2 linked regions of the Idiomarina loihiensis L2TR genome follow. The protein of the gene in region 1 interacts with the protein of each later gene in a pairwise test. Links are inferred from orthologs where the notes say so. Each region holds a gene or a part of one and is shown in the gene's direction. Other genes may lie near its edges.

Region 1 (5,489 bases):
CTCACTGCTTGATTTGGTGGTATTCGGTCGTTCAACCGGTATGCATCTGGGTGAAACGCTTGCGGCTAACGTAGAAGCCAGAGAAGCAAGCAGCGACGACATTGACGCTGCACTAGCGCGTTATAATCGTTGGGAAAATACTCAGAAAGGCGAAGATCCGGCACAAATTAAGAAAGACCTGCAACAGTGCATGCAACTTAATTTCTCGGTTTTCCGCGAAGGCGATTCAATGAAAGAAGGGCTTGCTGAGCTGCGCGAAATTCGCGAACGCCTGAAAAACGCCCGTCTTGATGACACCTCCAAAGAGTTTAATACTCAGCGCGTCGAGTGCCTTGAGCTAGATAACTTGATGGAAACGGCTTACTCAACTGCAGTTGCTGCCAGCTTCCGTACAGAAAGCCGCGGTGCTCACAGCCGTGCAGACTACCCGGATCGTGATGATGAGAAGTGGTTAGTACACACTGTTTATCGTCCTGAAAAGGAAGATATGGTGACGCGGGAAGTCAATATGGCGCCTAAACTGCGTGAAGCTTTCCCTCCGAAAGCTCGTACCTACTAAGTTGGAGGGTATATGAAAAAATACACATTTTCAGTTTATCGTTATAATCCTGATGTCGACAACGCGCCTCATATGAAAGAGTACACGTTGGAAGTAGAAGATAATCAGGATTTGATGGTGCTAGAAGCACTGATCAAATTGAAAGAACAAGATCCATCGCTGGCATTCCGCCGCTCGTGCCGTGAAGGTGTTTGTGGCTCCGATGGTATGAATATTAATGGTAAAAATGGTTTGGCTTGTATCACTCATTTGTCTTCTTTGAAATCAGACAAAATTGTGATTCGTCCGCTACCAGGCTTGCCTGTCATTCGTGATTTGATTGTTGATATGAGCCAGTTCTATCAACAGTACGAGAAAATCAAACCGTACCTTATCAACGATGACAAAACGCCACCAGCGCGTGAACGACTGCAGTCGCCGGAAGACCGTGCTAAGCTTGATGGTCTTTACGAATGTATTTTATGTGCATGTTGTTCATCTTCGTGCCCGTCGTTCTGGTGGAACCCAGATAAATTTGTTGGGCCAGCTGGTCTGCTGCACGCTTATCGTTTCTTAATTGATAGTCGTGACACAGCAACGGACGAGCGTCTGGACGAACTTGATGATGCCTTTAGTGTATTCCGTTGTCACGGAATCATGAACTGCGTTAACGTATGTCCAAAAGGGTTGAATCCAACAAAGGCTATTGGACACATCAAATCGATGCTTTTGAGTCGCGCTGTTTAACTCGTTAAATTGTCGCGCCAATTTGAACGGTTGATGTTGTGGATGGCCATCCCACAAAGGATGGCTATTTTTTTATAAAAACGGTTTATCTATTCAGGTGAAGGAAACGCAATGCAAGATGGTGTAATGCGTGAATGGTTAGAAACATCGCATCTAGCCGGTGGTAACGTTGCCTACATTGAACAAATGTTTGAGGCGTATCTGGATGATCCGACGGCAGTCAGTGATGAATGGCGTCAAATGTTCGATGCGTTGCCGAAGGATAATCACATTGTTGATACTAAACTCAGCGATGTCCGGGAGCAGTTTCGCCAGGCCGCTAAGAATAAGCTCAAGCAATCTCAAACAGGCAGCACGACTGCCGCAGATCAGAAGCAAGTTAAAGTTTTACAGCTCATTAATGCTTACCGATTCCGCGGCCATCAGCACGCCAACCTTGATCCTCTTGGTTTATGGAAACAGGAAACCGTTCCAGACCTTTCATTAAACTTCCACGATTTAAGCAAAGACGACTTAGAACGCGAGTTTAATGTCGGCTCTTTAGCTGTTGGCAAAGACACAATGAAGCTGAGTGATATTCACGAGGCGTTGGAAAATATTTATTGTGGCTCTATTGGTGCCGAGTACATGCACATTGTTTCAACCGAGGAAAAACGCTGGATTCAGCAACGGTTGGAGGGTGTTCTTGGAAAGCCCAAGTTTGAAAAAGAACAGCAGACTAAAATTTTAAAAGAGCTGATAGCCGCTGACGGACTGGAAAAGTATCTTGGGTCAAAATTCCCGGGAGCTAAGCGCTTTTCATTAGAAGGTGGCGACAGTCTGGTTCCGTTGTTGAAAGAACTCATTTCACGCTCTGGTGAGCAAGGTGCCAAGGAAGTCGTTATTGGTATGGCTCACCGAGGTCGTTTGAACGTTTTGGTCAACGTTCTGGGTAAAAAACCACAGGACTTATTTGACGAGTTTGCCGGCAAGCATGACAGCACAAAGGGCTCAGGTGATGTTAAATATCATATGGGCTTTTCTTCTGATTATGCGACCCCGGGCGGCGACGTCCACCTTGCATTGGCCTTTAACCCGTCGCACCTTGAAATTGTAAACCCGGTTGTTATGGGATCGGTTCGTGCGCGCATGGACCGCCTGAAAGACCCGGAAGGCAAAAAAGTGCTGCCTATTACCATTCACGGTGACGCTGCTGTTGCCGGTCAGGGTGTGGTACAAGAAACCTTTAATATGTCGCAGACACGTGCTTACCGTGTAGGCGGCTCTATCCGTATCGTGGTGAATAACCAGGTTGGTTTCACTACATCTAAACAGGAAGATGCGCGCTCTACTCAGTATTGTACTGACATTGCCAAGATGGTGCAGGCGCCAATTTTCCACGTTAATGCGGATGACCCTGAAGCCGTTGTTTTTGTCACTCAGTTAGCGCTTGATTACCGTAATGCATTTCAGCGCGACGTGGTTATTGATTTGGTTTGTTATCGTCGTCATGGACATAACGAAGCCGATGAGCCAAGTGCAACACAGCCGCTGATGTATGCAAAAGTTAAAAAACAACCCGTTGCCCGCGAGCTTTATGGCAAGCGTCTGATAGAGAAGTCGATAGTAGATGAAGACACAGCTAAGCAGTGGATGTCTGACTATCGTGATGCATTAGATAAAGGCGAAGTGGTGGTTGATGAACACCGTCCTATGCGTCAGCACTCTGTTGACTGGTCTCCCTATATTGGAAACGACTGGGATGTAGAGTACGACTACAAAGTTTCAGCAGACAAACTGAAAGACTTGGGTGAAAAAATCACTCAGTATCCGGAAGAAGACAAGCTGAATTCCCGTGTTGAAAAAGTTTATCAAGAACGTCTGAAAATGGCGAAAGGCGATAAACCAATGGACTGGGGTTTCGCTGAAACTTTGGCTTATGCCACCTTAGTTAACGACGGTACTCATATTCGTTTGACCGGTCAGGACAGCGGCCGTGGTACCTTCTTCCACCGCCACGCGGTATTGCATAACCAAAAAGATGGTTCTACCTATATGCCACTGAACAACTTAGGTTCAGAGCAGGGGCAAATTGAAATTTACGACTCGGTTTTATCAGAAGCCGCGGTTGTGGCCTTCGAATACGGTTACGCTACGGCTGAACCGCAGTCTTTGGTTATGTGGGAAGCTCAATTTGGTGACTTCGTTAACGGCGCTCAGGTGGTTATTGACCAGTTCTTAAGTTCTGGTGAACAGAAATGGGGACGTTTATGTGGTTTAACATTGTTATTGCCACACGGTTACGAAGGCCAGGGTCCAGAGCACAGTTCAGCCCGTCTTGAGCGTTTCCTGCAATTATCAGCTGATCACAACTGGTCAGTCTGTGTACCGACAACGCCTGCACAGGTTTTTCATATGATCCGTCGTCAGCACTTACGTCCGGTTCGCCGCCCGTTAGTTGTTATGACGCCTAAGTCATTGTTACGTCATCCGTTAGCGGTTTCAGAAATGGATGATTTAGCGGATCATGGATTCCAGAACGCGATTGGTGAAATCGATGATCTGAATCCGAAAAAAGTAAAACGCGTGGTATTTTGCTCAGGTAAAGTCTACTACGATTTACTGAAAGAACGCCGCGAGCGTGAACAAGAAGATGTTGCCATTATTCGTATCGAACAGCTGTATCCGTTCCCTGCGGAAGAAGTGGCAGAAATTATGAAAGATTATCAGCACGTTAAAGATTTTGTCTGGTGTCAGGAAGAGCCTCAGAACCAGGGTGCATGGTATAGCAGCCAGCATCACTTCTGGGCCGCAATTCCGAAAGGAGCTCAGTTGTCTTATCGTGGTCGTAGTGCGTCAGCCGCACCGGCGGTCGGATACATTTCAGAGCACAACAAGCAGCAGCAAAACCTTGTTGACGAAGCGCTAACCATTAAATAGGTGAAGATGAACCATGGCGATTGATATTAAAGTTCCTCAATTACCCGAGTCTGTTGCAGATGCAACAATTGCAACATGGCACGTAAAACCTGGCGATAAAGTGTCTCGCGACCAGAATCTGGTTGACATCGAAACCGACAAGGTAGTGCTGGAAGTGGTTGCGGAAGCAGACGGTGTTTTGGGCGAAATTACTGCCGAAGAAGGCACTACCGTAACAGCTGAAGAAGTTATCGGAAAAATTGAAGAAGGTGACGGTGCGTCGGCATCTGACGATAAATCAGACAATAAAGACTCAGACGACGACAAGAAGTCAGAGAAAAAAGAATCTGATTCTTCAGAAGACAAAGGCTCTGACAAAAAAGGTTCTGGCGAGAAAATGGAAGTTAAAGTTCCTCAACTGCCAGAATCAGTCTCTGATGCCACTGTTTCTACCTGGCACGTTAAAGCTGGCGATGCAGTAAAACGTGACCAGAACCTGGTTGATATTGAAACCGATAAAGTGGTTCTGGAAGTGGTTGCTCCGGCTGATGGCGTTTTAGCTGAAATTAAGCACGAAGAAGGCGCGACAGTCGGTGCTGATGACGTTATCGGTATTGTCGAAGCTGGTGGGTCTGCTGGCGGTAGTTCAAGCAAGTCCGATGACAGCAAATCTGAATCTTCTTCAGAAAGTAAAGACGATGACGGTGACAACGAAGTAGCGGGTCCTGCGGTTCGTCGTTTACTTGGTGAACACGGCCTTAAGCCAAGTGACGTTAAAGGCACTGGTAAGGGCGGTCGCGTCACTAAAGAAGACGTGGAAAAACACGTGAAAGCTCAGTCTTCTAAGTCTTCGGATAGCAGCAAACAGCAGTCTTCACAGCCAGCCGTTTCAGGTGACCGTGACCAGAAACGTGTACCAATGACACGTCTGCGTAAACGTATCGCTGAGCGTCTGTTGCAAGCTAAGAACGACACCGCGATGTTGACCACGTTTAACGAAATCAACATGAAGCCAATTATGGACTTGCGTAAGAAGTACAAAGACGTGTTTGAAGAAACTCACGGCACGCGTCTTGGTTTCATGGGCTTCTACGTCAAAGCTGTAACTGAAGCACTGAAACGTTTCCCAGACGTCAACGCATCCATTGATGGCGACGATATTGTTTACCACAATTTCTTCGATATCAGCATTGCGGTATCAACGCCTCGTGGTCTGGTAACTCCAGTTCTGCGCGACACTGACCGTTTAAGCATTGCGGATATGGAAAATGGTATTCGTGACCTGGCTATCAAAGGCCGTGACGGT
Region 2 (5,034 bases), 1.3 Mb from region 1 along the record:
GCGCCGACTGCATTGCCAGTATCACAGCTCCGGACATACCCGGCTGGCCACCGACAATTAGCACATGCCCCTGTTCACCTTTATGAGTGCAGCGTGAACGCGGCGCCAGCCAGCCACCAACCCGGCCGGCGTTGACTCTGAACCAGTTAGCTTCGTTTTGCTGTTTAAACGTGCTGCCAATACCTAAATCTTCAAGTTTTAACTCACCGGTGTGCTCTTGAGCCTTCCCGGTCAGCAAACCACGCTTTAACGCCACCAGACAGACGGTAAGATGAGCGCGAACCGCAGCACCGGGCACATGACCTGTATCAGCATTTAACCCCGACGGCACGTCCACTGACACCACCGGCGTCGTGCTGCCATTCACGCGCTGAACCCAGCTTACCGGGTCGCCCTCAAGAGCACGATTCAAACCCACACCAAATAAAGCATCAACCAACACATCAAACTGCTCGGGTGAGCAATCCAACAAGGGCTTTTCACTGCCCCCTTGTTCACGCCACGCAGCGCGGGCTTTGTGCGCGTCAGACTCCATTGGTTCCGGCAATTCAACATTGGGTTTGAGCGCAAAAACTTGCACCTGATAACCGGCTTTTTGAGCCAGCCGGGCGACAATATAGCCATCACCACCGTTATTGCCTTCACCACAACAGACCGCAATGCGTGCCGGTGCCGGAAAATACGACTGCAGCTGATGAAAAACGGCTTTCCCGGCCGCCGACATCAGTTGCGTCATGTTCATCGAGCAGGCTTCAGCGGCTTTTTGTTCGCCCTGCTGTACTTGCTCAACGCGATAAAGACAATTGCTAAAACGGCTGCCGTCGGTGTCTGTCATAATGGTTCCCTACAATTTGTTTAGTCTGGCTTAAACACCCCAATGACCTGATCAAACTGACGCTGGCTACCACCACCCTGCTCTTTAGGTTCACTAAACCGGTGCTTACATTGCACGCACTCAACTTGTTCGGTATCGTTTTCGATGAAGAGCATGAGTGTGTCCATGGCATCGCATTTGGGGCAAACGGCCCCGGCAATAAATCGCTTCTTTTCTCTAGCCACAACAGCTCCTGTGTTAGAATTGTGAGCAGAACACGTCTATGATACCGCAGCTGAACAGCTGTACAAAATGAAGAGTAGTTTATGATCCGTGCTGAAGCTATCACCTTATTGCGTGGCGGTGATGTTTTATTTGAAGACAGTGACTTACAAGTATTCCCGGGACATCGCGTTGGCTTAGTAGGCCGTAATGGCTGCGGCAAGTCCTCGCTGTTTGCCATGCTGCGTGGTGAACTCAGTGCCGACAGCGGTAATATTCACCTGCCAGCGGAGTGGCGAATTGCCAGCGTAGCCCAGGACACTCCCGCACTGGATAAATCCGCTATCGATTACGTAATGGACGGTGACGCCGAGTTTCGGCAGTTGGAAGCGCAACTCGCGCAGGCCGAAAGCGATAACAACGGCGAAGCCATTGCGCACTGTCACGACAAGTTGGCTTCCATCGGAGCTTATGATATTCAGCCCAGAACCGCCAGTTTAATGGCTGGCCTTGGTTTTACTCAGGAACAACTGCAACAGCCGGTAAAAGCATTTTCTGGTGGTTGGCGTATGCGCCTTAATTTGGCACAGGTACTCATAGCCCGCGCCGACTTAATGCTGCTGGATGAGCCAACCAACCACCTGGACGTTGATGCCATTTTCTGGCTGGAAAGCTGGTTAAAACAGTACGACGGAACCCTGCTATTGATATCGCACGACCGTGACTTTCTCGACTCGGTCACTACCGACATTACGCATATTGAGCATAAAAAACTGAACAGCTACCGCGGTAACTACTCTCTGTTTGAGCGGCAGCGCGCCGAGCACATGGCTCAGCAACAAAGCGAGTACGAAAAAGCTCAGGTTATGCGTCAGCACTTACAAGCTTACGTTGACCGTTTTCGTTATAAAGCCAGCAAAGCCAAACAAGCACAGAGCCGTTTAAAAGCTATTGAGAAGCTGCCTAACCAGGCACCACTACGCGCCGAAAGTGGTATCGACTTTCACTTTTTAACACCAGAGAAGCTGCCAAATCCACTGCTAACGCTGCGCGACGCCAAAGCTGGCTATGGTGACACCACCATTCTTGAGCAGATTAAGCTAAATTTGGTGCCGGGAACTAGGTTAGGCTTGCTTGGCCGAAACGGCGCCGGTAAATCAACGCTGATTAAACTGCTGGCGGGTGAATTGGAGCCGATGGCTGGTGAGCGGTTGGTTAACCCAGGTCTCAGCATTGGTTATTTTGCTCAGCATCAGCTGGAAACTCTGGACTTGGCAGCCTCAGCTCTGCTGCACTTGCAGCGCATTGATAAACAAGCGACTGAACAAAAGCTGCGTGACTTTCTAGGCAACTTTGGATTTTCCGGTGATCAGGCCACACGGTCGGTCGAACCCATGTCCGGTGGGGAAAAAGCCCGATTGGCATTAGCCCTCATTATTTACCAGCGTCCTAACCTGTTACTGCTAGATGAGCCAACCAACCACCTGGATCTCGGCTTACGGGACGCACTGGTTGCGGCTTTGCAGGAATACGAAGGCGCGCTAATTGTCGTTTCGCACGACAGACATTTGCTACGTACTACGGTAGATGAATTTTGTCTGGTTGCCGACGGCAAAGCAGAAACTTTCGACGGCGATTTAGATGCCTATCACGATTGGTTACAACAACAGGCGGCTAATGACAAACGTAGCGAGCAACCCGCTACTCGCCAACGCGATGACCGCAAACAGCAAAAACGCAAAGAAGCCGAAGCACGACAAAAAACCAAGCCTTTGCGCCAACAAATAGAGAAGGCAGAAAAGAATATTCATTCGCTGGAGCTGACGCTAGCCGATATTCACGAGCAACTGAGTGACAGCACCTTGTATGACGATGCCAATAAAGCCAAATTGCAAAAGCTGTTAGACCAGCAGGCACAGGCGCAAAAAGATCTGCAACAACAGGAAAACCTCTGGATGACAGCAGAAGAAGAACTGGCAGAATTAACAGAAGAATTGCAGCAAGCGGAGGATAAATGATCATTCCCTGGCAGGAAATTGATCAGGAAACCCTGAACAATTTAATGGAATCTATTGTACTGCGCGAAGGAACCGATTACGGCAGTCAGGAGCTCAGCTTTGAAACGAAAGTGGAGCAACTGAAGCAACGCCTGAAGTCCGGCGAAGCCGTCATTGTTTACTCTGAGTTGCATGAAAGTGTCGATGTAGTCAACAAAGACAGTGTTACCGGAAACGAGCCTGACGGGCAATAAAGACTTCTTCCCAGGGAACATTTTGGTCACCCAGAACTAAGAAGTTCGGGTTCAGCAGGCTAACCGTGCGGTTGTAGGTAATGGGCTCAAAGTTCTCATTCACTATGCGACCGCCAGCTTCTCCTACAATAACTTGCGATGCAGCGGTATCCCATTCTCCGGTAGGTCCCAGACGTAAAAAACAATCGGCTTTGCCCTCGGCAATAAAACAGGCTTTTAGTGAACAGCTACCCGTTGGTAAAGGCTGAATATCACGTTTTGTCTGCAAACGATTAAACACAGGCTCTCGTGCCTGTTGCCGACTTATTGCAATAATAATAGGGTCAGCCTGAGGGTCACTAAACTTGCGCACGCTTATGGACTGCTTTTCGTTCTCTTTTTGTTTAAAGGCGCCAGCACCTTTGCGAGCATAGTAAAGCGTTTCCCCGACCGGCCAGAAAATAACGCCAATGACAGGCTCGTTGTTTTCTACGTAAGCAATGTTGACAGCAAAGTCTCCGGAGCGGGAAATAAACTCCTGAGTACCATCTATCGGGTCGATAATAAAATAGGCTCTCCACTGACGGCGCTCATTATAGTCCTGATGCTCGCTTTCTTCAGAAATAACCGGAATATCAGGGAATGACTGCTTGAGTCGATCTTCTATTAGTTCGCTGGCAACAAGATCTGCGGTAGTCACTGGAGAATCGTCTTTTTTCTCGGCCGTTTTATAGTCACGCCGCTCGTACATTGACAGAATAACGCCACCTGCTTCGAATGCTATTTCCTTCAGTTTCTCCAGCATTGTTTCTGCCACTACTGTGCCTCACTCAGATTACGCAAAAGCATTAACAGCGCCGCAACACTTCGCGCTTCAGAAAAATCGGGTTGAGCCAGCAGGTTGTCAATATCGTTTAATGGCCAGGTCACTTTTTCCAACGGCTCAGGTTCGTCGCCCGGCAAGCTTTCGGGGTATAAATCGCGAGCTACGAAAACACTCATTTTGGCGGAGAAAAACTGAGGCGCGAGAGACACTTCCATTAAGAATTCAAGTTGACGGCTGCCGTAACCAACTTCTTCTTTTAGCTCACGCTGAGCAGCCTCTTCCGGGGTTTCGCCCGGGTCAATCAGGCCTTTGGGAAAACCGAGTTGATAGTCGTGAAGGCCTGCAGCGTATTCCCGAATCAGTAACAAAGTTTCTTCATCCAGGCAGGGAACAATCATCACCGCGCCGCGACCGCTGCCTTTCATGCGCTCAAACTGACGCTGCTCACCATTGCTAAATTTAAGGTCGACGGCCTCAATACGCATTAAGCGGCTTTGTGCTACGACACGACGAGCCAGAATTTGCGGGACTTGTTTTTCTTTACTCATACAACGGTTCCAAGTCATTGTCTCTCTTTACTATAACGACTCTGCGCACAGAAAACAGTGTCAATTTACGCTTTTCTTATACAGTGCTACTATCTAAAGCCCGTACACCGGTAGTGAAGCGAGTAATATGACTGCAATAAAGCCTGAAACCGAAACAGAATTCGATGTCGTTGTCATCGGTACTGGTCCCGGCGGCGAAGGCGCTGCCATGCAATTGGCCAAAAGCGGCTACAACGTTGCCATAGTAGAAAAACATAAAGCCCTTGGCGGCGGTTGCACGCATTGGGGAACCATTCCATCCAAAGCTTTGCGACACTCCGTCAGTCGTCTAATTGAATACAATAATAATCCATTGTTTTCCGGCCCTGGCTGGCAGAGCGGTATGACTTTCAGT

What was found.
Region 2: the proteins of IL_RS07705 (region 1) and IL_RS01645 interact in binary tests that used the Escherichia coli proteins (3 or more experiments, as listed by UniProt). The link is inferred for Idiomarina loihiensis L2TR from one-to-one orthologs.

The regions. Positions count from the first base shown.
Region 1 is NC_006512.1:1,609,649-1,615,137, reverse strand. Bases 1,000-4,404 are described here. They hold IL_RS07705 (2-oxoglutarate dehydrogenase E1 component), read left to right. Parts: upstream 1,000-1,396; coding sequence 1,397-4,204; downstream 4,205-4,404. Other genes in these bases: odhB (2-oxoglutarate dehydrogenase complex dihydrolipoyllysine-residue succinyltransferase), read left to right, coding at 4,218-4,404; IL_RS07710 (succinate dehydrogenase iron-sulfur subunit), read left to right, coding at 1,000-1,285. In the rest of the region: sdhA (succinate dehydrogenase flavoprotein subunit), read left to right, coding at 1-559; more of IL_RS07710, read left to right, coding at 572-999; more of odhB, read left to right, coding at 4,405-5,489. UniProt on the Escherichia coli protein: E1 component of the 2-oxoglutarate dehydrogenase (OGDH) complex which catalyzes the decarboxylation of 2-oxoglutarate, the first step in the conversion of 2-oxoglutarate to succinyl-CoA and CO(2).
Region 2 is NC_006512.1:332,558-337,591, reverse strand. The notes cover bases 648-3,597. They hold IL_RS01645 (ATP-binding cassette domain-containing protein), read left to right. Parts: upstream 648-1,140; coding sequence 1,141-3,054; downstream 3,055-3,597. Other genes in these bases: cysQ (3'(2'),5'-bisphosphate nucleotidase CysQ), read right to left, coding at 3,259-3,597; IL_RS01640 (YheU family protein), read left to right, coding at 3,051-3,287; IL_RS01650 (YheV family putative zinc ribbon protein), read right to left, coding at 856-1,059; IL_RS01655 (bifunctional ADP-dependent NAD(P)H-hydrate dehydratase/NAD(P)H-hydrate epimerase), read right to left, coding at 648-835. Outside these bases: more of IL_RS01655, read right to left, coding at 1-647; more of cysQ, read right to left, coding at 3,598-4,071; ADP compounds hydrolase NudE, read right to left, coding at 4,083-4,640; sthA (Si-specific NAD(P)(+) transhydrogenase), read left to right, coding at 4,768-5,034. UniProt on the Escherichia coli protein: Genetic data indicate it may be involved in ribosome assembly or function.